Regions from separate parts of the Streptomyces sp. NBC_01551 genome, predicted to be linked through region 2. Evidence: riboswitches for the same ligand, from Rfam matches in the RefSeq annotation. Region 2 holds a riboswitch; the other holds the start of a gene.
What was found. A riboswitch is a leader RNA that binds a small molecule or an ion and turns the genes downstream of it on or off. The one in region 2 is predicted to bind glycine.

Region 1: it holds a riboswitch for glycine, as region 2 does, so the genes downstream of both, gcvT (glycine cleavage system aminomethyltransferase GcvT) here and gcvP (aminomethyl-transferring glycine dehydrogenase) in region 2, are expected to answer to the same signal.

The regions. Positions count from the first base shown of each region.
Region 1 covers NZ_JAPEPX010000001.1:4,717,320-4,732,552, forward strand. Annotated here, with positions in the region: gene glyA (serine hydroxymethyltransferase) at 1-874, opposite strand, end outside; gene gcvH (glycine cleavage system protein GcvH) at 890-1,270, opposite strand; gene gcvT (glycine cleavage system aminomethyltransferase GcvT) at 1,341-2,456, opposite strand; glycine riboswitch at 2,641-2,744, opposite strand; gene OG982_RS21505 (AAA family ATPase) at 3,028-3,648, shown strand; gene OG982_RS21510 (enhanced serine sensitivity protein SseB) at 4,195-4,929, shown strand; gene OG982_RS21515 (enhanced serine sensitivity protein SseB C-terminal domain-containing protein) at 4,984-5,724, shown strand; gene OG982_RS21520 (ABC transporter permease) at 6,229-7,224, shown strand; gene OG982_RS21525 (ABC transporter substrate-binding protein) at 7,339-9,117, shown strand; gene OG982_RS21530 (ABC transporter permease) at 9,261-10,259, shown strand; gene OG982_RS21535 (ABC transporter ATP-binding protein) at 10,256-11,368, shown strand; gene OG982_RS21540 (ABC transporter ATP-binding protein) at 11,446-12,501, shown strand; gene OG982_RS21545 (trimeric intracellular cation channel family protein) at 12,691-13,347, shown strand; gene OG982_RS21550 (thioesterase family protein) at 13,394-14,272, shown strand; gene OG982_RS21555 (cysteine desulfurase family protein) at 14,620-15,233, shown strand, end outside.
Region 2 covers NZ_JAPEPX010000001.1:719,257-734,489, forward strand. Annotated here, with positions in the region: gene OG982_RS03045 (glutamate-cysteine ligase family protein) at 1-1,167, opposite strand, end outside; gene OG982_RS03050 (hypothetical protein) at 1,662-2,276, shown strand; gene OG982_RS03055 (DUF5999 family protein) at 2,545-2,751, shown strand; gene gcvP (aminomethyl-transferring glycine dehydrogenase) at 2,868-5,753, opposite strand; glycine riboswitch at 5,952-6,050, opposite strand; gene OG982_RS03065 (PRC-barrel domain-containing protein) at 6,168-6,560, shown strand; gene OG982_RS03070 (DNA polymerase IV) at 6,565-8,328, opposite strand; gene OG982_RS03075 (MerR family transcriptional regulator) at 8,408-9,043, opposite strand; gene OG982_RS03080 (bifunctional nuclease family protein) at 9,237-9,710, opposite strand; gene OG982_RS03085 (MerR family transcriptional regulator) at 9,797-10,576, opposite strand; gene OG982_RS03090 (FHA domain-containing protein) at 10,596-11,540, opposite strand; gene OG982_RS03095 (DUF881 domain-containing protein) at 11,620-12,426, opposite strand; gene OG982_RS03100 (small basic family protein) at 12,432-12,764, opposite strand; gene OG982_RS03105 (DUF881 domain-containing protein) at 12,761-13,666, opposite strand; gene OG982_RS03110 (mannose-1-phosphate guanyltransferase) at 13,792-15,233, opposite strand, start outside.

The sequences.
Region 1 (15,233 bases), 4.0 Mb from region 2:
CGCCCTCCAGGGTGCGCTCCTGGCGCTCCTTGAACTCGGGCGAGGCCGCGACCTTGAAGGAGACGGCCTTGGCCGCGATCACGTGCTCCAGCGGACCGCCCTGCTGGCCCGGGAAGACCGCGGAGTTGATCTTCTTGGCCAGTTCCTGCGTCGACAGGATGACACCGCCGCGCGGACCGCCGAGGGTCTTGTGCGTGGTGGTGGTGACGACGTGGGCGTGCGGCACCGGGTTCGGGTGCAGGCCCGCGGCGACCAGGCCGGCGAAGTGCGCCATGTCGACCATCAGGTACGCGCCGACCTCGTCCGCGATGCGGCGGAAGGCGGCGAAGTCCAGCTGGCGCGGGTACGCGGACCAGCCGGCGACGATCAGCTGCGGCTTGGACTCCTTGGCGAGGCGCTCGACCTCGGCCATGTCCACCTCGCCCGACTCGTCGACGTGGTACGGGACCACGTTGTAGAGCTTGCCGGAGAAGTTGATCTTCATGCCGTGGGTCAGGTGACCGCCGTGGGCCAGGTTCAGGCCCATGATCGTGTCGCCCGGCTTCAGCAGCGCGAACATCGCGGCCGCGTTGGCCTGCGCGCCCGAGTGGGGCTGCACGTTCGCGGCCTCGGCGCCGAACAGCGCCTTGATGCGGTCGATCGCGATCTGCTCGACGACGTCGACGTGCTCGCAGCCGCCGTAGTAGCGGCGGCCGGGGTAGCCCTCGGCGTACTTGTTGGTCAGGACCGAGCCCTGGGCCTCCATGACGGCGACCGGAGCGAAGTTCTCCGACGCGATCATTTCCAGGGTGGACTGCTGGCGGACGAGCTCGGCGTCGACGGCGGCGGCGACGTCGGGGTCGAGTTCGTGGAGAGGGGTGTTCAGTACGGACATCAGGATCCCCTGGGGTCAGTTACCGGCGGTGAGCTTGGCGTAGTCGTCGGCGGAGAGCAGGTCGGCCGGCTCCTCCGCGACGCGCACCTTGAACAGCCAGCCGCCCTCGAAGGGGGCGCTGTTGACGAGCGCCGGGTCGTCCACGACGTCCTGGTTGGCCTCGACGACCTCGCCGGAGACGGGGGAGTACAGGTCGCTGACCGACTTGGTCGACTCCAGCTCGCCGCAGGTCTCGCCCGCGGTCACCGTTTCGCCGACCTGGGGGAGCTGGGCGTAGACGACGTCACCGAGCGCGGTGGCCGCGAACTCCGTGATGCCGACCGTCGCGACGCCGTCCTCGGCGGTCGACAGCCACTCGTGCTCCTTGCTGTAACGCAGCTGCTGGGGGTTGCTCATGGCCTGATTCTCCTGGATGCGGGGGAGTGCGAACGAACAGTGGGTCTCGAGTGCTGAGACGGGTCGGGGACTACTTCTGCCGCTTGTAGAACGGCAGGGCCACGACCTCGTACGGCTCATGCGTACCGCGAATGTCGACGCCGACGCCGGAGGCGCCGGGCGCGGCGTGCGCCGCGTCCACGTAGGCCATCGCGATCGGCTTGCCCAGGGTCGGGGACGGGGCGCCGGAGGTGACCTCGCCGATGACCTGGCCGTCGGCGACGACCGGGAACCCGGCGCGCGGGACGCGGCGGCCCTCGGCGATCAGGCCGACCAGCTTGCGCGGCGGGTTCGTGGCGGCGCGCTCGGCGGCCGCCTCCAGGGCGGCGCGGCCCACGAACTCGCCTTCCTTCTCGAACTTGACGACCCGGCCCAGACCCGCGTCGAACGGGGTCAGGGAGGTGGTCAGCTCGTGCCCGTACAGCGGCATGCCCGCCTCCAGGCGCAGGGTGTCGCGGCAGGAAAGGCCCGCCGGGACCAGGCCGACGCCCTCGCCGGCCTGGGTCAGCGCCTGCCACAGCTCCACGGCGTGCTCGGGCGAGACGAACAGCTCGAAGCCGTCCTCGCCGGTGTAGCCCGTACGGGCGATCAGCGCGGGAACCCCGGCCACCGTGCCCGGCAGGCCCGCGTAGTACTTCAGCCCGTCCAGGTCGGCGTCGGTGAGGGACTTCAGGATGCCGGGGGACTCCGGGCCCTGCACCGCGATCAGCGCGTACGCGTCGCGGTCGTCGCGGACCTCGGTGTCGAAGCCGGCCGCCCGCTCGGTCAGGGCGTCCAGGACGACCTGGGCGTTCGAGGCGTTCGCGACGACCATGAACTCGGTCTCGCCGAGGCGGTAGACGATCAGGTCGTCGATGATCCCGCCGTCCGCCTGGCAGATGTGCGTGTAGCGCGCACGGCCGACGCCGACGGTGGAGATGTTGCCGACCAGCGCGTAGTCCAGGGCCTTGACGGCCTCCGGGCCGGTCAGGGTGATCTCGCCCATGTGGGAGAGGTCGAACAGGCCGGCCTTGGTGCGTACGGCGTTGTGCTCGTCGCGCTCACTCGCGTACCGCAGCGGCATGTCCCAGCCCGCGAAGTCGGTCATGGTGGCACCGAGCGAGCGGTGCAGCGCGTCGAGCGCGGTCAGGCGGGGGGCAGTGCTCATGGGTGTGGCTCCCGGGTCCCAGGGCATGACATGACGAGGACGATCCTCCCCATCTGTCATCGGAACCTGAGAGGTTCGCCGAGAGTTCCCGGTCGGACCCGGGGAACGTCGACTTGCACCTTGGGTGGAGCGCACGCGGATGCCGTCGTGAGGGACGGCGGCGCGGCTCGCTTTTCAGATCTGCCTCATCCACGCGGTACGGGGCCTGAGAGATTCAAGGGAGGTACTTGCTCCTTCGGCGCCCGGGCACCGCCTCGCGGCGTGCCGGGACTCTCCCGCGCGGATTCAAGCGGCCGGTATGCAGTTGGTGTCCAGATGGCGCACATCATTGCACGCGACCGGCGGGTATGGGTGTACGGGGCCCGAAAGAGTGTGCCGATCGGTCGAGACCGCGGACGGGGTCGGAACCGGGGTTGGAGCCGGGGCCGGAACCGGGGGTCCAGGATTACCGTCTCTTTACACTTAGTGGGCATGGGGCCCTGGAGGCCCGATTCGGGGGGAGGCGATCACCGTGCGGAGATTCGGAGTACTGGCGACGACGGGGACCGTGGACGTGGTTCCGGCGCAGCGGATGCCCTCCGCCGCCGGTGCCGGTGCCGGTGCCGGCGGTGCGTCCGTACGTGACCTGCGCGGGCCCGGGGTGAGCGGGCCGCGGTGGCTCGGCTTCGCCGAGGGGGACATCGTGGTCGTCTCCGGCCTGCCGGGCGGCGGCAAGAGCACCCTGATCAAGCGGGCCGCGGCGGGCGGGGGCATCGACTCCCAGGACGTCCGCGAGCGCTGGGAGCGGCGGATGCCGGGGGCGCTGCCGTATGCCGTGTACCGGCCGCTGGTGCGGGTCGCCCACTACTGGGGGCTGTGGCGGACGCTGCGCTCAGGGGCCTCGGCGGTGGTCCACGACTGCGGGACCCAGACGTGGGTACGGGGCCTGCTCGCGGCGGCCGCGCGGCGGCGGGGGCGGGCGCTGCACCTGGTCCTCCTGGACACGACGCCGGAGGAGGCGCTGTCGGGTCAGGCGGCGCGGGGCCGGGGCGTCTCGGCCTACGCCTTCGCCCGCCACCGGGGGGCGGTCACCCGCCTCCTGCGCGCCGCGGAGTCGGGCCGCCTCCCCGCCGGCTGCACCTCCGCCACCCTCCTGGACCGCACCTCGGCCGCCCACATAACCCGCATCGACTTCACACCCCACCCGTCCTGACCCCGGCGCACACTGCCCCTGCCCTGCCCCCGGCGCACACTGCCCCCGTCCTGGCCTCGGGGCGTGCCGCGCCTGTCCTGACCCTGGGGCGTGCTGCGCCTTTCCCGGCCTCGGGGCGTGCTGCGCCTGCCCTGGCCTCGGGGCGCGCTGCGCCTGCCCTGGCCTCGGCGTGCGCTGTGCCTGGCCTGGCCCCGGGGCGCTGCCCCCGTCCTGACTTCGGGCGCTGTCCCTGGCCTGACCCTGGGGGCTGCCCTTGGCCTGGCCTTGGGGCCGACCCTGGACCGGCCTGCGGGGCTGACCTGACCTGGGCCATTCCAGTCCCGGCCGGGGTAAATCCAGCCTCGCCGGCGTTTGAGGCGCGGGTCCGGGCGGAGCCCGGTGCCCGGCGCAGCCGGGTTCCTGGGGCTCCGCCCCAGACCCCGCGCCTCGAACGCCGGCGAGGCCGGGATGGCGGGCCGGGATCGGGTGGGGGCTCGGGGGTCGGGTCGGAGACCCATTAATCTCGGCGGGACGGCAACGGCGAGAGCAAGTACAGGCGGAGGCGGAATGCACGGCGGCGGCTGGCCGGAGAACGAGCTGGAGCAGGTGCTCGGGGCGGCGCTCGGGCAGGCGGACGCCGGTGCGCGGATCCTGGAGGTGCTCGGGCGGAGCCCCGTCTGGGTTCCGCTGCCCGACGGCGGCGGGCCGGACCACGACAGCCTCAGCCTCCCGACCATGGACATCCGCGGCGCGGCGTACGTCCCGGTCTACAGCTCCGAGAGCCAGTTCCACGCCTGCGTCGGCCCCGGCATGGACTTCGCCGTCGCCCCCGCCGCCGAGTTCGCCCGCGGCCTGCCCCCGCAGCTCGGCATCGCCGTGAACCCCGAGGGCGCGGTCGGGGTGCCGCTGCCGCCCCCCGCCGTCGCCGAGCTCTGCCGTACCGGACGGACCCCGCTCGACGGCCCCGCGACCGGCGGCCGCGTCCGGCTCTTCGAGCCCGACTGGCAGGACGACCCCGTCGACTTCCTGGCCGCCGCCGCCGAGGAGTTCCGCGCCACCGGCGTGGTCAGCGCCGCGTACCGCTGCCTCGCCAGCGTCGAAGGCGGGGACCCCCAGCTGTTCGTCGGAGTCCGGCTGACGGCCTGGGAGCCCGAGGCGCGAAACGCCCCGATGGACGCCCTCGGCCGGGCCCTGGCCCGGGTACCCGCGCCCTGGCCCGTGCAGTTGATCCTGCTCGACGCCGCCCAGGATCCGGTAACGGACTGGATTCGTGAGCGCGTGCGCCCCTTCTACCTTCCCTAGGGCCGCATAAGCTGGGGGGACGTGTGGACGACGGGCGGAGAAGAGGGGTACCGGGTGAGTGCGTCAGGCACGGCCGCGGCCGGGCAGGTCGAGCACATGCTGCGCCAGGTGACTCCCGGGCGCTACGAGAGTTACGAGTCGCTCCTGCGCGCCCTCGCGGAGGGCCGCCTGTGGATGTTGCTCTGGCAGGGGCAACCGGGTTCCCCGGACGCCCAGTACGGCGGCATGGAGGTCGACGGCCTCGGCTACGCGCCCTGCGTGACCTCCCCGCAGGAGCTCGCCGCCAGTGGCTGGAACCGCGGCTACGAGGTCGTCACCGGCCGCGACATCGCCCGCGCCCTCTACCCGGACCGCTGGGGGCTGTGGCTCAACCCGCACGCCCAGGGCGGCGGCGTCGGCATCCCGTGGGCCGACCTGCGCCGGATCGCCACCGGCCTGGACCGGATGCCGGCCGGGCCGCTGCGGCTGTCCGAGCCCGCCCTGGAGCTCCCGCAGTTCTACGGCCTGCTGACCCAGCACGCGCACCGGACCCCCGCCGTCCGCTCGCTCCGGCGCGCCTGGGTGCAGCCCGCGCTCGGGTCCCCGTACCTGGCCGTCGGGCTCGACCTCTACGACGCCTCCGCGCCCGCGCTGGAATCCGTACGGGAGATGATGCGGCAGTCGGTCGGCGCCGTCCCCGAGGGCGTCCCGGTGTGCACCGTGGCGCTGGCGGACGAGCACGACCCAGTCGCGATGTGGCTGCGCGCGCAGACCCGGCCGTTCTACGACCGCGAGGGCCAGTCCCCGGCGTACTGACAGCGGCCGCGGCGACAGCCGGCAAATGACAACGGTGCCATGGCCGTGATCCGGCCATTTTCGGCAGCGAGACCCTCATCCACATACCGAGACATCCGTCTCGAAGGCCGCACCGGCCCGCCCGGTGCGGCCTTTGCCGTATCCCCGGCCATATCCACCCAAGAGCATCAATCTTCAAGCCTCAAATGGCAGTTGGGTCGGATGTCCGTTCCGCACCGAACGCGACGCAGTTGCACCGCTCAACCGACCACATGGTCCGGATAACGGAAGGTGCCGAAGCAGATCACGGTTGCGCATCACATGCCCGGCAGGTCTGGCGGGCGATCGCGCGAGCGTTGAAGACTCCCCCCACCGAAGGCCGGTCAATCCCACAACCACCAGCTCTTCACGTGCACTTCAGGCGCAATTCGCGCCATTCGCACCATCAGCGACGCCGAAAGAACCAAGCCGCCACAGCGGCGGGCATGGGCCGGCCACAGTCGGCCGAGAGGGGTCCCCACCACGATGACGGCACCACTGCACGACACCAGCGCGGCCGAGCCCGCAGCCGTGGCAGCCCCCGAGAGTCCCCAGAAGGCGATCGAGGGGCGCTCGCCCTGGAAGATCGCCTGGTCCCGGCTCAAGCGCGACAAGGTCGCCCTGGCCGGCGGTGTCATCGTGCTCCTGCTGATCCTCGTCGCGCTCTTCGCGCCGTTGATCGTCAAGGCCTTCGGCCACCCGCCGGAGGAGCTGCACGAGGACCTGCTGGACCCGCTCCTCGGCCTGCCGGCCGGTGACTGGGGCGGCATGAACGGGGACTTCCTGCTGGGCATCGAGCCGGTCAACGGCCGCGACGTCTTCAGCCGGATCGTCTACGGCGCCCGCATCTCGCTGCTGGTGGCCTTCCTGTCCGCCTTCGTGGCGGTTTCGCTCGGCACCGTCTTCGGCATCATCGCCGGCTACTTCGGCGGCTGGGTCGACGCCGCGATCAGCCGCGTCATGGACCTCCTGCTGGCCTTCCCGCAGCTGCTGTTCATCATCGCGCTGATCTCCGTCATCCCGGGCAAGCTGTGGGGCTTCGAGGGCTCGGGCCTGCGCATCGCCGTACTGGTCCTGGTCATCGGCTTCTTCGGATGGCCGTACATCGGACGCATCGTCCGCGGCCAGACCCTGTCGCTGCGCGAACGGGAGTACGTCGAGGCCGCCCGCAGCCTGGGCGCGGGCCGGACGTACATCCTCTTCCGCGAGCTGCTCCCGAACCTGGTGGCGCCGATCACCGTCTACACGACGCTGATGATCCCCACCAACGTGCTGACCGAGGCCGCGCTGAGCTTCCTCGGGGTGGGCGTCAAGCCGCCCACCCCGTCCTGGGGCGAGACGCTCTCGACGGCCGTGCGGACCTACGAGGACGATCCGCTCTTCATGATCTTCCCCGGCGTGGCGATCTTCATCACCGTGCTGGCCTTCAACCTCTTCGGCGACGGCGTCCGTGACGCCCTCGACCCGAAGGGATCCCGCTAGCCACAGGCGCCTGCCGCACGGCACGGCGAATCCTCAGGGAAAACCGCAGGGAACACCGCAGGTAACCGGAACTCGGCATCGAAGCCGGAACTACAACGGAGGGTTGCGAGCATCGTGACTACCCATCGCACGTCGAAGCGCAGACTGGCCGCCGGCACGGCCGTCGTGCTCGCGGCCATGCTGACCGCGACCGCCTGTGGCGGCGACGACACCAAGAAGGACGAGGGCAAGGCCGGCGCCAGCGGCTTCAACGCGGGTATCGGCAAGGTCGCCAACGCGTCGGACAAGAAGGGCGGCGAGCTCAAGTTCGTCGGTACCCAGGAAGCCGACTCGTGGGACCCGCAGCGCGGTTACTACGGCTTCATGTGGGACTTCGCCCGCTACTACACCCGCCAGCTGGTCAGCTTCAAGCCGGCCCCCGGTGGTGAGAGCACCGAGCTCGTTCCCGACCTCGCCGCAGGCAAGGCCGAGATCAGCGACGGCGGCAAGACCTACAAGTACACCCTGAAGGACAACGTGACCTGGGAGGACGGCTCGCCCGTCACCGCCCAGGACATCAAGTACGGCATCGAGCGCACCTGGGCCCAGGACGTCATCTCCGGCGGCCCGGTCTACCTGATGCAGGTCCTCGACCCGAAGACCGAGTACAAGGGTCCGTACAAGGACGAGACCCCGGACAAGCTCGGCCTCAAGGCGATCGAGACCCCGGACGCGAAGACCATCGTCTTCAAGCTCCCGCAGCCCAACGGCGACTTCGAGCAGATGCTCGCCATGCCGGCCGCGAGCCCGGTCAAGAAGGAGAAGGACACCGCGGCCAAGTACGGCCTGAAGCCCTTCTCCAACGGCCCGTACAAGATCGACTCGTACGAGCCCAACAAGGTCATGAAGCTCTCGCGCAACGAGAACTGGAAGCCCGAGTCGGACACCATCCGCAAGGCGCTCCCGGACTCCATCTCGGTCACGTTCATGGCGAACGCGGACGACATGGACAAGCGCCTGATGAACGGCGAGTTCGACCTCGACATCAACGCGACCGGCATCGGCCAGGCGGCCCGCGCCACCGCGCTGAAGGACCACAAGGCGAACCTGGACAACGGCCAGACCGGCTTCATCCGCTACGCGGTCTTCCCGCAGACGGTCGCCCCGTTCGACAACATCGACTGCCGCAAGGCCGTCATCTACGCGGCCGACCACAAGTCGCTGCAGACCGCCCGCGGCGGCCCGCAGGCCGGTGGCGACATCGCCCCCAACATGCTGCCGCTGGGTGTCAAGGGCTCCGACGCCTCCTACGACCCGTACGAGGTCCTGAAGAACGACGGCAAGCCGAACGTCGAGAAGGCCAAGGAGCACCTCAAGGCCTGCGGCAAGCCCGAGGGCTTCAAGACCACCATCGCGGTCCGCAACAACAAGCCGGTCGAGGTCGCCACGGCCGTCTCGCTGCAGAACGCCCTGAAGCAGGTCGGCATCGAGGCCGAGGTCGACCAGTTCGACGGCGCCCAGACCTCCGGGATCATCGGTTCGCCGAAGGTCGTCAAGGAGAAGGGCTACGGCATCATCATCATGGGCTGGGGCGCCGACTTCCCGACCGGTCAGGGCTTCTCCCAGCCGCTGGTCGACGGCCGCTTCATCCTGCAGAGCGGTAACAACAACTTCTCCGAGCTGAACGACCCGGCGGTCAACGGCCTGTTCGACCAGGCCATCGCGGAGACGGACCCGGCCAAGGCCGGCGACATCTACAAGCAGATGAACCAGAAGGTCTCCGAGGCCGCGGTCTACCTGCCCTTCGTCTACGACAAGACGATCACTTGGCGCAGCACCCGGCTGACGAACGCCTACACCTCCGACGCCTACAACGGCCGGTACGACTACGCCTCCCTCGGCGTCGTCAAGTAGTCCCCTCGTCAGACCAGTCAGTTCGCCAATATCAGTTCCAGTGCCACACCCGCTAGGCACGAAGGGCAGGTGATGGCCGCGGTTCCGGCTTGGGGGCGTCCTCCAGAAGAGGGCGCCCCCGGGCCGCAGCCAGGCCGAGCGCAGTGCTTGCATATCTCATCCGGCGGTTCTTCGCCGTCATCGTCATGCTGTTGGTCATCACGCTGGTGACCTTCGGAATCTTCTTCCTCTTCCCGAAGATGATCGGGACGGATCCGGCGCTCTACTTCGTCGGAAAGCAGTCCGACCCCGCCGCCATCGAGGGCATCCGGCAGAAGATGGGTCTCGACGACCCGATCCTCGTCCAGTTCGGCAAGTTCGTCGTCGGTCTGGTGGCGGGTCGCACGTACGCCAACGGCTCCGACGTCACGCAATGCGCCGCGCCCTGCTTCGGTTACTCCTTCAAGACCGAGCAGGAGGTGTGGCCGCTGCTGACCGACTGGCTGCCCGTCACCCTCTCGCTCGCCGCCGGCGCCGTCGTCCTGTGGGTCATCGGCGGTGTCGCCACCGGCGTCATCTCCGCCCTCAAGCGCGGTACCGTGCTGGACCGTTCGGCGATGGGCATCGCCCTGGCCGGCGTCTCCCTCCCCATCTACTTCACGGGCATGCTCGCCATCGCCCTCTTCTCCGACCAGCTCGGCTGGTTCGGGCGGCCCGAGGCGACCTTCGCCGCGGACCCGGGCAAGTGGTTCGGCGGCATGATCCTGCCGTGGGTCTCGCTCGCCTTCCTGTACGCCGCGATGTACGCGCGGCTCACCCGCGCGACGATGCTCGAAGTGCTCAACGAGGACTACATCCGCACCGCGCGCGCCAAGGGCCTGACGGAACCCGTCGTCATCGGCAAGCACGCGATGCGCTCGACCATGACGCCGATCCTCACCGTCCTGGGCCTGGACCTCGGCGCCCTGATGGGCGGCGCCGTCCTGACCGAGTACACGTTCTCGCTGCACGGGCTCGGCTACAGCGCGGTCCGCGCGATCAGCGACCACGACCTGCCGGTCATCCTGGGCATCACCTTGATCTCCGCCTTCTTCGTGGTCGCGGCGAACCTCGTCGTGGACCTCCTGTACGCGGTGATCGACCCCCGAGTGAGGCTGTCATGACCGATATGACCAAAGGCGCCGCGACGGGCGCCCTGAACGAGCCCGTCCCGGGCGGCGCCCCGGCCCCGGCCGGCGCCTTCCTGGAGGTCCGCGACCTCAAGGTGCACTTCCCGACCGAGGACGGCCTGGTCAAGTCCGTCGACGGGCTCACCTTCAGCCTGGAGAAGGGCAAGACCCTCGGCATCGTGGGCGAGTCCGGCTCCGGGAAGTCGGTCACCTCGCTGGGCATCATGGGCCTGCACCGCGTCGGCCAGTACGGCCGCCAGCGGGCCCGGATCTCCGGTGAGATCTGGCTCAACGGCAAGGAACTGCTCTCCGCGGACGAGGACGAGGTGCGCAAGCTGCGCGGCCGGGAGATCGCGATGATCTTCCAGGACCCGCTGTCCGCGATGCACCCGTACTTCACCGTCGGCAAGCAGATCGCCGAGGCGTACCGGGTCCACAACAACGTCGACAAGAAGGCCGCCCGCAAGCGGGCCGTCGACCTCCTCGACCGCGTCGGCATCCCCGAGCCGCACAAGCGGGTCGACAGCTACCCGCACGAGTTCTCCGGCGGCATGCGCCAGCGCGCGATGATCGCGATGGCGCTGGTCAACAACCCCGAGCTGCTCATCGCGGACGAGCCGACCACCGCGCTGGACGTCACCGTCCAGGCGCAGATCCTCGACCTGATCCGCGACCTCCAGCAGGAGTTCGGCTCCGCGGTCATCATGATCACGCACGACCTCGGCGTGGTCGCCGAGATGGCCGACGAACTCCTCGTGATGTACGGCGGCCGGTGCGTCGAGCGCGGCTCCGCCGAGAAGGTGTTCTACGAGCCCCGGCACCCTTACACCTGGGGCCTGCTCGGCTCGATGCCGCGCATCGACCGCGACCAGACCGAGCGCCTGATCCCGGTCAAGGGTTCGCCGCCGAGCCTCATCAACATCCCGAGCGGCTGCGCGTTCAACCCGCGCTGCCCGTACGCCGACGTGCCCAAGGGCAACGTCACGCGGACGGTCCGGCCGGAGCTGACGGACGCGGACGACACCCGCCACTGGTCCGCCTGCCACATGTCGCCACAGGAGCGGACCCGGATCTGGACCGAAGAGATTGCGCCGAAGCTGTGACCGAGACGCCTGAGAAGTCCGAGAAGCCCGAGACGGGCAAGACGGCCGCGGCCACGGCCACCGTTCCCGCACAGGCCGTGGACTCGCCCGAGCCGTTGCTCAAGGTGACCGGGCTGGTCAAGCACTTCCCGATCCACAAGGGGCTGCTGCGCAGGCAGGCCGGCGCGGTCAAGGCCGTGGACGGCATCGACTTCGACGTCCGGCGCGGTGAGACGCTCGGCATCGTCGGCGAGTCCGGCTGCGGCAAGTCGACCATGGGCCGGCTGATCACCCGGCTGCTGGAGCCGACCGGCGGCACCATCGAGTTCGAGGGCAAGGACATCACGCACCTCGGGGTGGCGGGCATGCGCCCGCTGCGCCGCGACGTGCAGATGATCTTCCAGGACCCGTACGGCTCGCTGAACCCGCGCCACACGGTGGGCACCATCGTCAGCGCCCCCTTCAAGCTCCAGGGGGTCACCCCCGAGGGCGGCCTGAAGGCGGAGGTCCAGCGGCTGCTCTCGCTGGTGGGCCTGAACCCGGAGCACTACAACCGCTACCCGCACGAATTCTCGGGCGGCCAGCGGCAGCGCATCGGCATCGCGCGGGCGCTGGCGCTGAAGCCGAAGCTGGTGGTGGCGGACGAGCCCGTCTCCGCGCTGGACGTGTCCATCCAGGCCCAGGTGGTCAACCTGCTGGACGACCTCCAGCAGGAGCTCGGCCTCACGTACGTGATCATCGCGCACGACCTGTCGGTCATCCGGCACGTGTCCGACCGGATCGCGGTGATGTACCTCGGCAAGATCGTCGAGTTGGCGGACCGCCAGTCGCTGTACGGGGCGCCGATGCACCCGTACACGAACGCGCTGATGTCGGCGGTGCCGGTGCCGGACCCGCGGCGGCGCGGCGCGAAGAGCGGCCGCATCCTGCTCAAGGGCGACGTGCCGTCGCCGATCTCGCCGCCGAGCGGGTGCCGCTTCCACACCCGGTGCTGGAAGGCGACGGAGATCTGCAAGACGCAGGACCCGCCGCTGCTGGCGCTGAAGACGGGCCACCAGGTGGCGTGCCACCACCCGGAGAACGCGCCGGACCAGGCCCCGAGCGACAAGGCCCTCCCGGGCGCTTCCGACGCGCTGGACACGCCGACGCCGTAGCGGGGCGGGTGCGGGTCCGGGCGCCGTTCGCGGGCGCACGGGTTGCAGGGCGTACGGCCCCGGGGATTCGAATCCCCGGGGCCGTACGCATGCGTGGCGGGGGTGCGCGGCGCATGCGTGACGGGGTACACGCGTGTGACTCCCGTACGCGCGTGTGGCACAGGGCCGGGCGTACCGGACAATGGGCCCGTGCCTCACGATCTCTTCCCGCCGGGTATCCAGCACGCCCTGGACCTCGCGGGCATTTTTGTCTTCGCCACAGCCGGTGCGCTCCTCGCCGTCCGCAAGAACTTCGACGTCTTCGGCATCTGCGTGCTCGCCCTGGTCACCGCCCTGGGCGGTGGGCTCTTCCGCGACCTCGTCATCGGCGCGGTGCCGCCGGCCGCCTTCGGGGAGCTCAGCTTCTTCGTGACGCCGCTGATAGCGGCGGCGATCGTCTTCTTCCTGCACCCCGAGGTCCAGCGGATCAACCGGGCGATCAACGTGTTCGACGCGGCCGGCCTCGCGCTGTTCTGCGTCACGGGCACGACCAAGGCGTACCAGTTCGGCCTCGGCCTCACCGCGTCCGCCGCGCTCGGGCTCGCGACGGCCGTGGGCGGCGGTGTGCTGCGCGACATGCTGGTCAACGAGGTGCCGTCGCTGCTGCGCGACCGGGAGATGTACGCCGTGCCGGCGATCGTGGGCGCGTCGATGGTCGCCGTGTTCATCGGCATGGGGATGCTGAACCCCCTCACCACCGGGCTCGCGATCATCACGACCTTCGTGCTGCGCATCCTCGCGATCCGCTACCACTGGCGGGCGCCGCTGGCCTGGAACCGGCGGTCGGCGGTGGCCGAGGAACCGTAGTTTTAGAAAGCTACCGCTTAGTAGCTTCGCGGTGTACGTTCTTTTCATGTCACACGCAGCAGCCGCATCGGCATCGGCCACCACGAACACGCCCGCGACCATCGGCGACAGTGAGTTCGACCGCGACACCGCCATCTCCGCGCGTGCGGACGAGCCCGGGGTGTACGACGCGGAGCTCTCCGCCGGCTGGACGATCATCACCGCCGTCAACGGCGGATACCTGCTGGCCCTGGTCGGCCGGGCCCTGTCGCAGGCCCTGCCGCACGCCGACCCCTTCACGGTCTCGGCGCACTACCTGAGCGCCTCGGTCCCCGGCCCGGCCGTGATCCGTACGCAGGTCGTCCGCGCCGGGCGCACGCTGTCCACCGGGCAGGCGTCGCTGTTCCAGTTCGACGAGAACGGCGCCGAGATCGAGCGCATCCGCGTCCTCGCCTCGTACGGCGACCTCGACGCCCTGCCGGACGACGTGCGCACGACGGCCGTGCCGCCGGCCTTCCCGGCGTACGAGGACTGCCTCGGCGCCGAGGCCGGGCCGGCCCCGATCCCCGGGAGCTCCGCGATCGTGGACCGGCTCCGGCTGCGGCTGGACCCGGCGACGGCGGGCTGGGCGGTCGGCGCGCCGTCGGGGAAGGGCGAGATGCGGTCCTGGTTCGAGCTGGCGGACGGCCGCGACGCGGATCCGCTGTCGCTGCTGCTGGTGGTGGACGCGCTGCCGCCGACCGCGTTCGACCTGGGCCTGGTCGGCTGGGCCCCGACGGTCGAACTCACGACCCACGTCCGCCACCGCCCCGCGCCGGGCCCCCTCCGCGTCGCCATCACCACCCGCAACCTCGCGGGCGGCTTCCTGGAGGAAGACGCGGAGGTCTGGGACTCGGAAAACCGCCTGGTGGCCCAATCCCGCCAACTGGCCCGCGCCCCTCGCTGACCCCCGGCCGTGTCCAGGGCCCGCCACAGCCGCAGGGGTCCCGGACTTGCCCAGCCGCAGGTGCGGGGTGAGACGCAGGCTCGCCACAGCCGCAGGGTCCGGGGCTTGCCCCGGGAAACGGTGAAAGGGCGGGGCGGGGAGACGTCCCCCGGGGCGCAGCCCCGGGGCGGCTTCGACCCCGGCAGGGCGCGGCCCGCCTCGGGCAGTGCGGTCCGGTGTACCCGGCCGGGTGGCGGCGGAGGCCGACCCGCCGGGGGCGATTCCGGGCCGTCTTGACGAGGGCGGCACCGTTGGGGGCCGAGGCGGGGGTTCGGGTGGAGCGGGGTGGCTCGTAGAATCGGGGGATCATGGCCTACCTCGACCACGCCGCAACCACTCCGATGCTGCCGGAGGCCGCCGCGGCGATGACCGCGCAGTTCGCCGCCACGGGTAACGCGTCCTCCCTCCACGCCGCCGGCCGCCGCGCCCGCCGCACCGTCGAGGAGGCCCGCGAGGCCCTCGCCGAAGCCCTCGGCGCGCGCCCGAGCGAGGTGGTGTTCACCGCCGGCGGCACTGAGGCCGACAACCTCGCCGTCAAGGGGCTGTACTGGGCCCGCCGCGACGCCGACCCCGCCCGGACCCGGGTGCTCGCCAGCCCGGTCGAGCACCACGCCGTCCTCGACGCCGTCCACTGGCTCGCGGAGCACGAAGGCGCCCAGGTCGAATACCTCCCCGTCGACCGCTACGGCCGCGTGCACCCCGAAGCCTTCCGCGACGCGGTCGCCCGAAACCCCGACGACATCGCGCTCGCCACCGTCATGTGGGCCAACAACGAGATCGGCACCGTCATGCCGGTCCGGGAACTGGCCGCCGTCGCCGCCGAGTTCGGCATCCCCCTGCACTCCGACGCCGTCCAGGCCTTCGGCCAGCTCGACGTCCGCTTCGCGGACAGCGGCCTCGCCGCGATGACCGTCAGCGGCCA
Region 2 (15,233 bases):
GATCCCGTACCGGCAGGCCGCGTCGAAGTTGGCCTCCGCCTCCGCGAAGGGCAGTCGGCTCCACACCGGGCGCTGCTCGTCGGCGAGGGTCCGTACCAGCCCGTAGTAGAAGGCGGCGTTGGCCACCACGTCGACGACGGTGGGACCGGCCGGCAGCACCCGGTTCTCGACCCGCAGGTGCGGGACCCCGTCGGCGACGCCGTAGACGGGCCGGTTCCACCGGTAGATCGTGCCGTTGTGCAGCACCAGCTCCTGGAGGCTCGGCACGCCGCCCTCGCCGAGCACCCGCAACGGCTCCTCCTCGTCGCAAATGGGCAGCAGGGAGGGGAAGTAGCGGACGTTCTCCGCGAAGAGCTCGTACGCCGAGTCCACCCAGCGCTCCCCGAACCAGGTCCGCGGCCGCACCCCCTGCGCCTGGAGCTCCGGCGGCCGGGTGTCGGTGGCCTGGGTGAACAGCGGCGGCCGCGACTCCCGCCACAGCTCGCGCCCGAACAGGAACGGCGAGTTGGCGCCGACGGCTATCTGTACGGCGGTCACCGCCTGCGCCGCGTTCCACACGTCGGAGAACCGCGCCGGCGTCACCTGCAGGTGCAGCTGTACGGAGGTGCAGGCGGCCTCGGGCACGATCGACCCCGAGCTCCAGGTGAGCCGCTCGACCCCGTCGATGTCGACGGTGAAGTCCTCCCCCCGCATCATCAGGATCTGCTCGTTCAGCAGCGAGTAGCGGTCCACGGCCGAAAGGTTGGCGGTGACCAGGTCGGCCCGCGAGATCGTCGGCAGAATACCGATCATCACCACCCCGGCATCGATCTCCGAGGCCTGCCGGTGCGCATATGCCAAACCGGCGCTCAGCTCTTCGGAGAGCTGGTCGAATACCCGGCCGCCGAGCCGGTGCGGCAGGACGTTCACCTCCAGGTTGAACATTCCGAGTTCGGTCTGGAAATCGGGGCTCGCAATCCGCTCCAGAACCTGGGCATTCACCATTCGCGGCAACCCGTCGGCACCCGCTAGATTCAGCTCGATCTCCAGCCCCATCATGTTCTTCGGGCGATCGAACCTCTTCTCCGCCAGAAGCCGCTCCAGTCCCTCAAGGCACTCGTGAAGCTTCCTCCGATACCGTTGCCGATCGGACAGGTCGAATCCGCCTGCCACGACCTTCTCCCCCATCGAAGCGTCCCTCCTCGACTGGGCCTGGCCCTGGGCACCCAGGCGCGCGTTACGGTCGATGATGCCCCGGCGGGGTGATCGATAACTCCGCGGGGGCGTGCGTGGCGGGGAGCGCGCGCCGGTTTGGCCGACGGTCGCTTCGGCACATTCACCTGGCAACTCTCCTCGCGCAAATTCCGCGTCGACATTGCCGGTTACGGATAACCGGCGCTTTCCAGCCGAGCCCCCGTCCGGTAACCTCCGAGGTCAGCGCGGGATGTTCACGCGCAACCGGCATGAAAGCCATGACAGTGGGACCGGTAAACGTCTTGTCGGCAATAGGCGGGACAGGTAGCTGAAACACTGTGTGAACACATGTCGTATAAACTCCGCAAACGAGGCAGAGAGTTGGCGCGCGGCCATTGCCCCTCAGCCCCCCTCTGGCCCCAGAATGCGACAGCGCCGTCAGCACATTCCCCTGCACCACAGGTCTCCCAAGTGAGAGGCGACCCACCATGCCGCTGCACGTCCCTCCGGCTCCCGCGCCCGCCCTGCGCAGCGTCCTCTCGGCACTCGGTTCCCCCGCAGCCGTCAACGAGGCACACACACCCGCCCTGCGCGCACTCCAGGGGGCGCCCATGACCGTCGAACTCCCCCTGCCGGTGCACGTCCTCGACCGGCTGCACACCTCCCACCTGGCCGCGGGCGGCCGGCCGCCGCGCACCCGGCTCACCGGCTGGCGGTTCCTGATCCGCGGCGGTGACCGCTTCATCGCCGCCGCCGACACCCGGCTGACCCCGGAGGGCTGGGTCTTCTCGCACTTCTTCGAGGGCCCCTACGTGGCCGCGACCGAACGCGCCCTGCGCCAGGCCGAGTCGCTCGGCAGCAACTACCAGCCGAGACTGCTCTCCGTGCCAGAGCTGTACATGCTGACCCTGTGGCTGCACGGTGCGGTGGGCGCCGACGCGTCCGCCGGACTGCCGGCCGCCGCGGACCTGCTCGTTCCGCTGGCCCCCGCCCCGCCCGGGATCGCCGCGTACCGACCGCACCCGGTGTCCGAACTCCTGCCGGTGCTGACCCACCGGCTGAGGCCTCCCGTACCGCCCTCGTACGCGGCTCCGGCGGCCTGAACACGCCCGTGACCCGGACGGCCCATTCGGCCTAGCCCACTCGGGCCCCCACTTAACCATCCGAAATGACAGGGGAGTTGACCTGAACCGCCCGCACGGGTGATGCGTCATCACTGTATGAGGACAGCTGCCGGGAAATCCCTCCGGACGCAGTGCCGTAGGGCAACACTGGGACCCTGACCAAACCAAGACAGTGATACGGGGGGCGGCCATGAACAAGGCTTCGAGCCGCAGCACACAGACCACACCGCAGCGAAAGAACGCATCCATGTGCCAGCACCAGCCAGCGTGCCCGTCAGCCGACTCCGCCGACCGGGAGGCCGCGCATCCCGTGGCGAACCACCCGGAACAGGGCTGGAGCCTGCTGTGCAATGGTGTCCTGCTCTTCGAGGACACCGGTGAGCTGCTGCCGGACGGCCAGATCATCGCCCCGCACCGCCCGCTCGCGGCGGCGCACGTGGCGAAGGCGGCCTAGCCGACGACAGCACGCCGTGTTCATGACGTACGGCGAAGGGGCCGGCCCCGGAGTGGAACTCCCGGACCGGCCCCTTCGTCATGCCTGAGGGCTCACCCGCTCGGCGAGCCGGCGGCTCAGTTGTCGTACTCGTCCAGCGGCGGGCAGGAGCAGACCAGGTTCCGGTCGCCGAACGCGCCGTCGATGCGGCGCACCGGCGGCCAGTACTTCTCGGCGGCCGTGACGCCACCCGGGAAGACGGCCTCGTCGCGGCTGTACGGGTGGTTCCACTCGCCGCCCAGCGCCGCCGCCGTGTGCGGGGCGTTGGCCAGCGGGTTGTCCTCCAGCGGCCACTCGCCGCCCGCGACCCGCTCGATCTCGCCGCGGATGGCGATCATCGCGTCGCAGAAACGGTCGATCTCGGCGAGGTCCTCGGACTCCGTCGGCTCGATCATCAGCGTGCCGGCGACCGGGAAGGACATGGTCGGCGCGTGGAAGCCGTAGTCGATCAGGCGCTTGGCGATGTCGTCCACGCTCACGCCCGTCGCCTTCGACAGCGGGCGCAGGTCGATGATGCACTCGTGCGCGACCAGGTTGCCCGGGCCCGTGTACAGCACCGGGTAGTGCGGCTCCAGACGCTTGGCGATGTAGTTCGCTCCGAGCACCGCCACCTGGGTGGCGCGCTTGAGGCCCTCGCCACCCATGAGGCGGACGTACGACCAGGAGATCGGCAGGATGCCGGCGGAGCCCCACGGGGCCGCCGAGATCGGGCCGACGCCCGTCTCCGGGCCCGCGGTGGGCTGGAGCGGGTGGTTCGGCAGGTACGGGGCCAGGTGCGCCCGGACACCGACCGGGCCGACGCCCGGGCCGCCGCCGCCGTGCGGGATGCAGAACGTCTTGTGCAGGTTCAGGTGCGAGACGTCGCCGCCGAAGTGACCGGGCTTCGCCAGGCCCACCAGGGCGTTGAGGTTGGCTCCGTCCACGTACACCTGGCCACCGGCCTCGTGCACCTGGGCGCAGATGTCGGCGACGTGCTCCTCGAACACACCGTGCGTCGAGGGGTACGTGATCATCAGAACGGCGAGCTCGTCGCGGTGCTGCTCGATCTTGGCGCGCAGGTCGGCCGCGTCCACCTCGCCGTCGTCGGCGGTCTTGACGACGACGACCTTCATGCCGGCCATCACGGCGCTGGCGGCGTTGGTGCCGTGCGCGGAGGACGGGATCAGGCAGACGGTGCGCTGCTCGTCGCCGTTGGCCCGGTGGTAGGCGCGGACGGCCAGCAGGCCGGCGAGCTCACCCTGGGAGCCGGCGTTCGGCTGGATGGAGACCTTGTCGTATCCGGTGACCTCGCAGAGACGTTCCTCCAGCTCATTGATGAGCGTGAGGTAGCCGCCCGCCTGCTCGACCGGGGCGAACGGGTGCAGCTGGCCGAACTCGGGCCAGGTGACCGGCTCCATCTCGGTGGTCGCGTTGAGCTTCATGGTGCAGGAGCCCAGCGGGATCATGCCGCGGTCCAGCGCGTAGTCCTTGTCCGAGAGCTTGCGCAGGTAGCGCAGCATCGCGGTCTCGGAGCGGTGCTGGTGGAACACCGGGTGCGTCAGGTACGCGTCCGAGCGCAGCAGGCCCTCGGGCAGCGTCTCGGCCGTGGTCTCGTCCAGCGCCTCGATGTCGGCGGTGACACCGAAGGCGGCCCAGACGGCCTCGACGTCGGCGCGCAGCGTGGTCTCGTCACAGGCGAGGGAGACCAGGTCGGCGTCGACCTGGTACAGGTTGACCCCGCCCTCGCGGGCGGCGGCGACGACCTCGGCCGCGCGGCCCGGAACCCGGGCGGTGATCGTGTCGAAGTAGGAGCCGTGAACGATCTCGACCCCGCCGGCCGTCAGACCTGCGGCGAGCAGCGCCGCGTAGCGGTGGGTGCGGCGGGCGATCGTCCGCAGGCCGTCGGGGCCGTGGTAGACGGCGTACATGCCGGCCATGACGGCGAGCAGCACCTGCGCGGTACAGATGTTGCTGGTGGCCTTCTCGCGGCGGATGTGCTGCTCGCGGGTCTGGAGGGCCAGGCGGTACGCCTTGTTGCCGTCCGCGTCCACGGAGACGCCGACCAGGCGGCCGGGCAGCGAGCGGGCGTGCTTGTCCTGGACGGCCATGTAACCGGCGTGCGGTCCGCCGAAGCCCATCGGGACGCCGAAGCGCTGCGTGGTGCCGACGGCGATGTCCGCGCCCAGTGCGCCCGGGGAGGTCAGCAGGGTCAGGGCGAGCAGGTCCGCGGAGACGGCGACGATCGCGCCGAGCCCGTGCGCCTGGTCGATGACCGGCTTGATGTCCCGTACGGCACCGGAGGCGCCGGGGTACTGGACCAGGACGCCGTAGACGCCGCGCTCGGCGATCTCGGCCGGGATGCCCTCGGAGAGGTCGGCGACGACGACCTCGATGCCGATCGGCTCGGCGCGGGTCTCGATGACGGCGATGGTCTGCGGCAGCGCGTCGGCGTCGACGAGGAAGACGTTGCCCTTGGCCTTGCCCACCCGGCGGGCCAGGGTCATGGCCTCGGCGGCCGCGGTGCCCTCGTCGAGCAGCGAGGCACCGGAAGTCGGCAGCCCGGTCAGCTCGGCGACGACGGTCTGGAAGTTCAGCAGAGCCTCCAGACGGCCCTGCGAGATCTCGGGCTGGTACGGCGTGTACGCCGTGTACCAGGCCGGGTTCTCCATGACGTTGCGCAGGATCACCGGCGGCGTGAAGGTGCCGTAGTAGCCGAGACCGATCATCGACGACAGCACCTGGTTGCGGCCCGCGAGCTCGCGCAGCTCCGCGAGCACCTCGGCCTCGGTCCGCGCCTCGGGCAGGTTCAGCGCGTCGGCGGTCTTGATCACATCCGGTACCGCGGCAGCGGTCAGCTCGTCCAGGGAGCCGTAGCCCACCTGGGCGAGCATCTTCGCCTGCGCCTCGGCATCCGGGCCGATGTGGCGCTGCTCGAAGGGGATGCCTCGCTCCAGCTGGGAGAGCGGAATGCGGTTGGCGGTCATGTACGGAGGCCTCCTGGTCGTACGACCTGCGAGGGGCACCACGGCGCGGGCACCCGGACGGCCTCCCCCTCTGTCATCTGCACCTGAGAGCTTCACCGGTCCGCTCGGGGGTTGCCCGCGAGGACCGATTTTCACCGTCGGTGAGGAGCGGAACCGGCACTGCTCGCCCGGTACCCGCCCCTGCTTTCCAGAGTGGCCTCACCACGTGCGGTACGTATGCCTGAGAGATTCCGGGGAGGATTTGCTCCTTCGGCGCCTCCGTCACGCTCACTCGGAGGACTCTCCCGCACAGGGTCTACAGCCGTCACCCAGCCTACCAGCGAGGTTGCGGGACCTCCCTCGAGTGGCCCCCTTACCCGATATGCACTTTTGTAGTCGGTACGGAGGAGTTGCGACCAAAGGAGGGACCGGACCGTGCAGACCGACATCGATCCGCGCAGCCTGATCGGCCGCAGGGCGTTCGACCGAAACGGCACCAAGATCGGCACCGTCGACGAGGTCTACCTCGACGACGCCACGGGCGTCCCCGAGTGGGCCGCCGTCCGGACGGGCCTGTTCAGCCGGGACGCGTTCGTGCCCCTGGAGCCGAGCGAGGTGGTCGGGGACACCCTGCGGGTGCCGTTCGACCGTTCCCTGATCAGGGACGCCCCCGATTTCGGGGTCGGCCGCCACCTGTCCCCCGAGCAGGAGCTGCAGCTCTACCACCACTACGGATTGGACGTGGCCCTCCCGAGCGACTTCCACCTGCCACCGCCGGACCCCGGCAACGACCGCGACTTCGGCCGCCTGGCGGGCGAAGACGGCTGACCCCTCACTCCCCCGCGGGCTCGTCCCCCACCAGCGGCAGCGGATCAGACGGCTCCAGCTCCGGATCGTCCACCCGGAACGTGCGCACCCGGCCCGGCTCCGAGCCGGGCCGCTCGAACCGCACGGTCACCCGCCCGACCCCGCTCCCTTGCACCCACCCCGCCCCGTACACGGCATGCCACACATCACTCCCCGCCCCCCACCGCCGCTCAACAGCATGTTCAGCCCCGCCCCCCGACCCCACATCCACGCCCCCGACGGCCCCTCCGACCCGCCCGACCCCTCCGGCATCGCCGACACCAGCGGCCTGCAGGTCCCCTCCGGGTCCTCCGGACTGCCCCGCATCCCCGCCCTCACCGGTCCGTGTGCCCTCCACGACCCCTGAGGCTTCTCCGGTCCGCCCGACACCTCCGGTATCCGCGACCTCTCCGGACGACCCGGCATCCCCGCCCTCACCGTCCCGCCCGGATCCTTCTGCCTTGGCATCGCCGGTCCGCCCGGTCGCTCCGGCCTCTCCGGCATCGCCGACAGCACCACCGGCCCCCTGGGCCCCACCGGACTGCCCGGCGCCCCCGGAGACCGCAGCCGGCACGGCCGCTCCGGCACCGCCCCCGTCGGCCCGCGCGGCGGCGTCGGCGGGCTCGTTCACTCCCGCCGACGCGGGATGGTCCCGGCCCTCCCGCTCCTCCTCAGCGGCCAGCGCAAACGCGAAGAGGTCCTCCTGCGTGTAGTCCGCCAGCCCCGACACCCCCACGCCCAGCAGCCGCACGCCGCCCGTGGTGTCCACCGCCTCCAGCAGCCGCGCCGCCGCCTCCCGGACCACCGCCGGGTCGTCGGTCGGCCCCCGCAGCGTCTCCGACCGGGTCAGCGTCGAGAAGTCGTACCGCCTGACCTTCAGCACGATCGTGCGCCCCGAGTGCCCGGAATCCCGCAGCCGCCCCACGCACCGGTCCGCCAGCCGCTGCACCTCGTACCGGATCCGGACCCGGTCGTGCAGGTCCACGTCGAAGGTGTCCTCCACCGACACCGACTTCGTGTCGCGCTCCGCGACGACCGGCCGGTCGTCCAGCCCCAGCGCCATCCGGTACAGGCCGACCCCGTGGGACCGCCCGAGCATCCGGACCAGCTCGTCCTCGCCCGCCTCGGCCAGCTCCCCCACCGTGGTGATCCCGGCGCGCCGCAGGTGCTCCCCCGTGACCGGCCCCACCCCCGGCAGGACCCGCACGGACATCGGGGCCAGCAGCTCCCGCTCGGTCCCCGGCTCGATCAGCAGCAGGCCGGCCGGCTTGGCCTCCTCGGAGGCCACCTTGGCGAGCATCTTGGACCCCGCCAGCCCCACGGACCCGCTCAGCCCCGTGGCGGCCCTGATGTCGGCCCGCAGCCGCTCCCCGGTGGCCCGGGCGGTCTCCGAGTCGAAGGCGACCCCGCCGGCCTCCAGGTCGACGAAGGCCTCGTCCAGGCTGAGGGGCTCCACCAGCGGGGACAGCTCCCGCAGCAGCCCCATGACCACCTCGCTGACCGCCTGGTACAGCCGGAACCGCGGAATGAGGTACGCCCCGTTCGGGCAGAGCCGCCTGGCCTGGGCCATCGGCATCGCCGAATGCACCCCGAACCGCCTGGCCTCGTACGAGGCGGTGGCGACGACCCCGCGCGGACCGAGCCCGCCGACGATCACGGCCTTCCCGCGCAGGCTCGGCTTCGACGCCTGCTCCACGGAGGCGTAGAAGGCGTCCATGTCCAGGTGCAGGATGGTCGGCGCGGCTCTCACGCCCCCGATGCTGCCCTACGCCACTGACAACGGCGTGAGCAGCACCGCAGGGGCGGGGCAACGCCCCCGCGCGCGGGAGCTAGACCGCCCGGTTGCGCCGCGCCGCGAGCTCGTCGGTCGGATTGTGCCCGACCACCGTCTCCCCGGTGTCGACGCGCTCCCCGTGCAGCTGCGAGAGCGCCTTCTCGACGTCCCGCCAGACCACGCCGACCGCGATCCCGAAGATGCCCTGCCCGCCCTGGAGCAGGCTGACCACCTGGTCGGAGGAGGTGCACTCGTAGACGGTGGCGCCGTCGCTCATCAGCGTCATGCGCTCAAGGTCGGCGAAGTCGCGGTCGTGCAGGTGCTGCACGGCGGTGCGGATGTTCTGGAGCGCCACCCCGGTGTCCAGGAAGCGCTTGACGATCTTCAGGACGACGACGTCCCGGAAGCTGTACAGCCGCTGCGTGCCCGAGCCGTACGCGGGACGGACACTCGGCTCCACCAGCCCGGTCCGCGCCCAGTAGTCGAGCTGCCGGTACGTGATACCGGCCGCGGCACACGCCGTCGGTCCCCGGTAGCCGACCTGCTCGGGTGCCGGCTCGCCGCCCACCGGAGCCACCGGCGTCGACTCCGGCTGACGGCGCGCGGAGCCCGCACCGCCGTGCAGCGGGTACGGCCCACCCTCACTCCGTACGGGGATGCCCCCGGTCGTACCGTCGCCCGTGATCCTCACGCCGACCCTCCGTCCTTGACCTGCCACCTTGAAGGTAGGCAGTCACCAGGGGTGCGTCAACGATCGCCACACTCGGCACGCCGAGTGATAATCACCCTGAGAGTGGTTTCCCGTGCCCTCTATCGGGGAAAGGCTTTTTGAATGGGCTTCTTGGCCCCGGAGTAGGAGCGGGCGACCCGGTCACCGCGACCCGTCACTGCGGCCCGGTGCCGAAGTCCTCGGGCGAGATCTGGTCGAGGAACTCGCGGAACTTCTCCACCTCGTCCTCCTGCTCGTCCGGAATGGCGATTCCGGCGTCATCCAGCACGCCGTCACTGCCGTAGATCGGCGTCCCCGTGCGCAGGGCCAGCGCTATGGCGTCGGAAGGCCGCGCGCTCACCTCGACCCCGCTGGCGAAGACAAGCTCCGCGTAGAAGACGCCCTCCCGCAGATCCGTGATGCGGACCTCGGTGAGCTCCTCGCCGACCGCCTCCAGCACGTCCTTGAACAGGTCGTGCGTCAGCGGGCGGGCAGGGGCCATGCCCTGCTGCGCGAAGGCAATGGCGGTCGCCTCCCCTGGTCCGATCCAGATGGGGAGGTACCGGTCGCCTCCCACTTCACGCAGGAGCACGATCGGTTGGTTGGAGGGCATTTCCACCCGGACACCCACAACGTCGAGCTCGTTCACACAGCAACCCTAGGACCTGCCCGGCCGGTTTGGGTAGTCGGGCCCCGATCAAGGTCTCGCCGGACCCCCTTCAGGCCCTTCTCCCGTCAGGGCAACCGGACCCCGAGAGCCGTCTGCACCAAGGCCTCGTGAAGCCGTACGGAGAGCCCCGCGAGCTCTTTCAAAGTGGCCTCGGCATGCGCCCTGGTCTGCGGGTTGCGGTGGCGGCGCAACGGTGCCACGACCTGCTCCACCAGGCCCGCCTCACGGTCCGCGGCCGCCTTCATCGCCCGCAGGTGCCGGGGTTCCAGCCCGAACCGGCCCAGATCCGCGATCAGCCGCGCCACGGTGACCGCCTCGGCGTCGAATCCGCCGTCGGGGGCCTCGCCCAGCAGCCCGTACGACTCCCACTCGGCCAGCTGGACCTCGTCCACCTCCGCGGCGGCGAGCAGCTCGCCACGCCCCACCCGGGCCGTGGTCGCCCGCTCCCGGCCCACCTCCCCGTACACGGCGGAAGGGCTGTTGGGGTCCACGACGGCGCCGGGATCCCGGTGCGCGGCGGGCGCCGGAATCCGGATCTGCTCGCCCCGGGCCACCGCGTCGAGCTGCTCCCGGATGACCTTGAGCGGCAGGTAGTGGTCGCGCTGCAACCGCAGGATGCGGGCCAGCCGCTCCACGTCGTCCGTGCTGAACTTGCGGTATCCGGAAGGTGTGCGCCTGGGCTCGACGAGCCCCTCCGCCTCCAGGAAACGAATCTTCGAGATCGTGACTTCGGGGAACTCGTCGCGCAGCATGGTCAGCACCGTGCCGATGCTCACCAGCCGCGCCGAGCCGGAGGTGCCGGCGGTGCCGCTCTTCGGGGCACCGCCGGCCGGGGTACGCAGCATGGGACCTTCCCTTGAAGGGTCAGATGCCCCGCAGGCTCGCGTAGAAGACCAGCCGGTACTTGCCGATCTGCACCTCGTCGCCGTTGTGCAGGGCGACCGAGTCGATCGGCTCACGGTTCACGTACGTGCCGTTGAGGCTGCCCACGTCGGAGACGGTGAAGCCACCGTCCTGGCTCCTGCGGAACTCGACATGCCGCCGGGAGACGGTGACGTCGTCCAGGAAGATGTCGCTCTGCGGGTGCCGGCCCGCCGTGGTCAGCTCGCCGTCCAGAAGGAAGCGGCTGCCGGAGTTGGGGCCGCGCCGCACGATCAGCAGAGCGGAACCCGGAGGCAGGGCTTCCACCGCGGCCTGGGCCTCGGGGGACAGCGAGGACGAACCGTGCGCTTGACCCGACACCTCGGCCTCGTAGGCCTCGAGGCCCGAGATCGAGATGGTGGACGTGGTCTCCGAGGCACGCTCCGGCGTCAGGCCCGCCCGCAGCGGCGCCCCGCAGTTGGAGCAGAACCGGCTGGCCGCATCGCTGCGGTGGCCACACCTGCTACAAACCTGCTCGGCCGACATGGACGGCTCCTCGCGCCGCGGCTGCCCCGCGGAGGCATTGGTGGCATACGGGTCGGGGGCAAACCCTCCACCCGAACTTGAGGTTGATGGTTCACCGAAACCTATGCGTCCGGTACCGGCAGGGTCAACAGCCGACGCGCCCTGCGCACCCGAAACCTCACCGGCACCGGGGACCTCGTCCCGGAAGAGCGGCCGGTCGCCCTGCCCTTCCACCTCCCCATGCCCAGCGCGATGCCTGGACCCACCGCTTTCCTCGCGGTTCTTCTTGCCGAACAACTTCTCAAACAACTTCACGGGCGATTCCCCTTGACCGAAACAGACCCGCCCGTGGGGCAGGACGAACTCCGAATGCACACACCTGCCGACCCGGACATACTCACAACGTCCGTAACCACCAGACAGTTTCCACCACGCACCGCGACTTCGGTGCGCCGACCCCCCGCAGGCCTCAGCCCGCGTGAGCTCCACCTTCCGCCCCGCCTCACGGCGATGACGACCGAGCGTAGTCAGGCTGCTCCGCAGCCCGCAAGGCATCCACAACGATCTTCGCCGACCGTGTGACGGCCACGCCCGCCTGCTCCTTCTCCAGCGTCTGCACGACACCACCGGGGATGTTGAGCGCCGGTTCCAGATCCTGCGGCTTCCCGATCACCTTGAATTCGTAGGGTTGTGAGATCTTCTTACCGTCGATCCCGATCCCTCCGCCCTCATCCGAGAAGTACGAGCCCGCCACCATGCGGACGCCATTGATCTGGATGGCCTCCGCCCCGGCGGCCCTCAGCTCCTGGAGGGTGTCCAGCAACTGGTCCGACCGCACCTGACCCGTCGGATCGGTGATCTTCAGGGTGATACCGGGCCCCTGCGCTGCCACGGTACCGGCCAGAATGCCCAGTTGGCGCTCCTTCTCCACGGTCTGCCGACGTGCCTCCTCGGCCTGGTTGGAGCTGCTCTCCAGCTCCCTGCGCTGTTCCTCCAGCCGCTGCTTCTCGTCCTCCAGACGCTTGGTCCGCCCGTCGAGCTCGTCGAGGATCCGCACCAGGTCCTCCTGACGGGCTCCGCGCAGCGCGCTGGAGTCGTTGTTGGACCGCACCTGGATCGCCAGGCCCAGTCCCAGCAAGAACAGCAGCGCCGCGACGATCAGTTGGGCCCGGCTGATCCGCGGCGGCCACAGACCGGCCGCCAGCCGCTGGCGACCCGTCTGCTCCGGCTCCGTGATCTTCCCCGGCCCCTCCTTAAGAGGCTGCTCAGGCACGTTCGGTTCCTCGGGCGGGGTGTCGTTCGTACTCATCGGCCTCACGCCCGGAAAACGTGCCGGCGGATGGCCGCGGCGTTGGAGAAGATGCGGATGCCCAGGACCACGACCACGCCCGTGGACAGCTGCGAGCCGACCCCGAGCTGGTCACCGAGGAAGACGATCAACGCGGCGACCACCACGTTCGACAGGAACGACACCACGAAGACCTTGTCCACGAAGATGCCGTCCAGCATCGCGCGCAGACCGCCGAACACCGCGTCCAGCGCGGCCACCACGGCGATCGGCAGATAAGGCTCCACCACGGCCGGCACTTCGGGCCGGACCAGAAGTCCGGCCACCACTCCGGCCACGAGGCCCAGTACCGCGATCACGATGCACCCTTCTTCGGCTCTTCTGCTGTAGCTGTACGTACGGTCAGGCTCGACGCGGCCGGCAGCCGCACCTCGTTCTCGGCGGACAGGCTGTACCGGATCCCGTAGCTCTCCTGCAGCACGTGCAGGTACTGGCCGTCCGCGGAGTCCTGGAAGGTCGTGCCGAGCCGCTTCTTGTCACCGATCGCCAGCACTTCGTACGGCGGCACCAACGGCTTGTTGTCGACCAGTATCGCGTCACCCGCGGCCCTGATCGCCGACAGCGCAGTCAGCCGCTGCCCGTTGATGGAGACCGCCTTCGCCCCGGACTGCCACAGCCCGTTGACGATGCGCTGCATGTCCCGGTCGCGCACCCGGCCGGTGTCCGAGAACCCCTTGCTCTCGCGCGGCCCGCCGCCCCCGCCCGACGAGGAGTCCTTGGCGTCGTCCACGACCAGCTTCACGCCCGGCCCATGGACCTCCGTGGCACCCGACAGCAGCGCCAGGAGCTGCCCCTGGTCACCACCCTGCTGCTTGAGCGCCGTGCGCTGGCGGTCGGCGACGTCACCGCGCAGCCGCTCGATGTCCCGCTCCACCGAGTCCGCGTGCTGATCGGCCCGCTGCACGCGGTCGATCAGCTCCTGGCGCTCCTTGGCCAGCACCGGCGCCGACACCCGGGCCTGCGCGGCGCCCAGCGTGACCACCATCGCCGCGATCACCAGCCCGGCGGCGAGCCCCAGCTTGGCCTTCAGAGTGCGCGGCAGTCCCGCCGTACCGTCGGCCTGACGCCGGGCCGACGCTTGCGCATAGCCCTCGTCGAGACCGTGGTCCATCACGTGGGTCAGCAGCGACATGGAAGCGTCCGGGCGCGCGGGCGGTGGGGCCGAACTCCGGTTGTTGGGCGGCTGCGACATGCCGCACATCGTCGCATGTCGGCCCCGTACACACCCAATGCGCCCGTCGGGTGGGACGCAGCGCCAGGGCAGCCCGGTGGGGCGGAGCGGGCAGCCGCCTCACTCCGCCCCACCGGGCTCAGGTCATCCCGCGCTCAGTGCCCGGCGCCGTCCACCACGGTCGCCCACTCGTCCAGCAGCGCCTGCGCCGACGCCGCGTCGGGCCCCTCGGCCCACAGGTGCGTCACCGCCTCCGCCGGGTCCGGCAGCACCAGCGCCCACCGCCCGTCGGCCTCGACCACCCGCACCCCGTCGGTGGTGTCCACCTGCCGGTCGCCGGCCGCCTCCACGACCCGCCGCATGACGAGCCCCTTCACCGCCCACGGGGTCGGCACGTCCCGCTTGAGCACGTGCGCCCGCGGAATCCGCGCGTCGATCTGGCTCAGCGTGAGCTGCGTCCGCGCCACCAGCCCGATCAGCTGCACGAACGCCGCCGACCCGTCGAAGACGCTGCTGAACTCCGGAACGATGAACCCGCCCCGGCCGTCCCCGCCGAAGATGGTGTCCTCCGCGCGGCCCACCCGGGTCAGGTCGTCGGGCGAGGTGGTCGTCCACTCCACCTGGGTCCCGTGGTACGCGGCCACCTGCTCGGCGATACGGGTCGTGGTCACCGGCAGCGCCACCTTGCCGCTGCGCTTCTCGGCGGCGACCAGATCCAGCAGCACCAGCAGCGCCCGGTCGTCCTCGATGATCCGCCCGCGCTCGTCCACCAGGGAGATCCGCTCGCCCACCGGGTCGAAGCGCACGCCGAACGCCGCCCGCGCCGACGCCACGATCTCCCCGAGCCGCACCAGCCCGGCCCGCCGGGACTCCGCGGTCTCGGTCGGCCTGGACTCGTCGAGCCCGGGATTGATCGTCAGCGCGTCGACCCCGAGCCGGCCCAGGAGGCTCGGCAGGACGAGCCCGGCGCTGCCGTTGGAGGCGTCCACGACGACCTTGAGCCCGGAATCGGCGATCCCGGTGATGTCCACCCGCCTAAGCAGCGAACCCGTGTAGGCGTCGAAGACACTGCCCGGGAACTGGAGGTCGCCGATCTCGCCGGGGAACGCCCGCCGGTACTCCTGGCGCGCGTACACCCGGTCCAGCTTGCGCTGCTGCTGGAGCGAGAGGTCCGCTCCCCGCTCGTCCAGGAACATGATGTCCACGGAGTCGGGAACTCCGGGCGAGGTCCGCAGCACGATCCCGCCGGCACTGCCGCGCGCGGTCTGCTGCCGCGCCACGGGCAGCGGTACGTTCTCCAGGTCCCGTACGTTGATGGCGCTGGCCTGGAGCGCCGAGATCACGGCCCGCTTGAGCGCACGGGCGCCTCGGGAGTGGTCGCGGGCCGTGGTGACGGTGGCGCCCTTCTTCAGGGTCGTCGCGTACGCACCGGCCAGCCGGACCACCAGTTCGGGGGTGATCTCCACGTTCAGGATCCCGGAGACTCCGCGCGCACCGAACAGATGTGCCTGCCCGCGCGACTCCCAGATCACCGACGTGTTGACGAAGGCACCGGCCTCGATCGTCTTGAAGGGGTAGACCCGCACGTTCCCCTGGA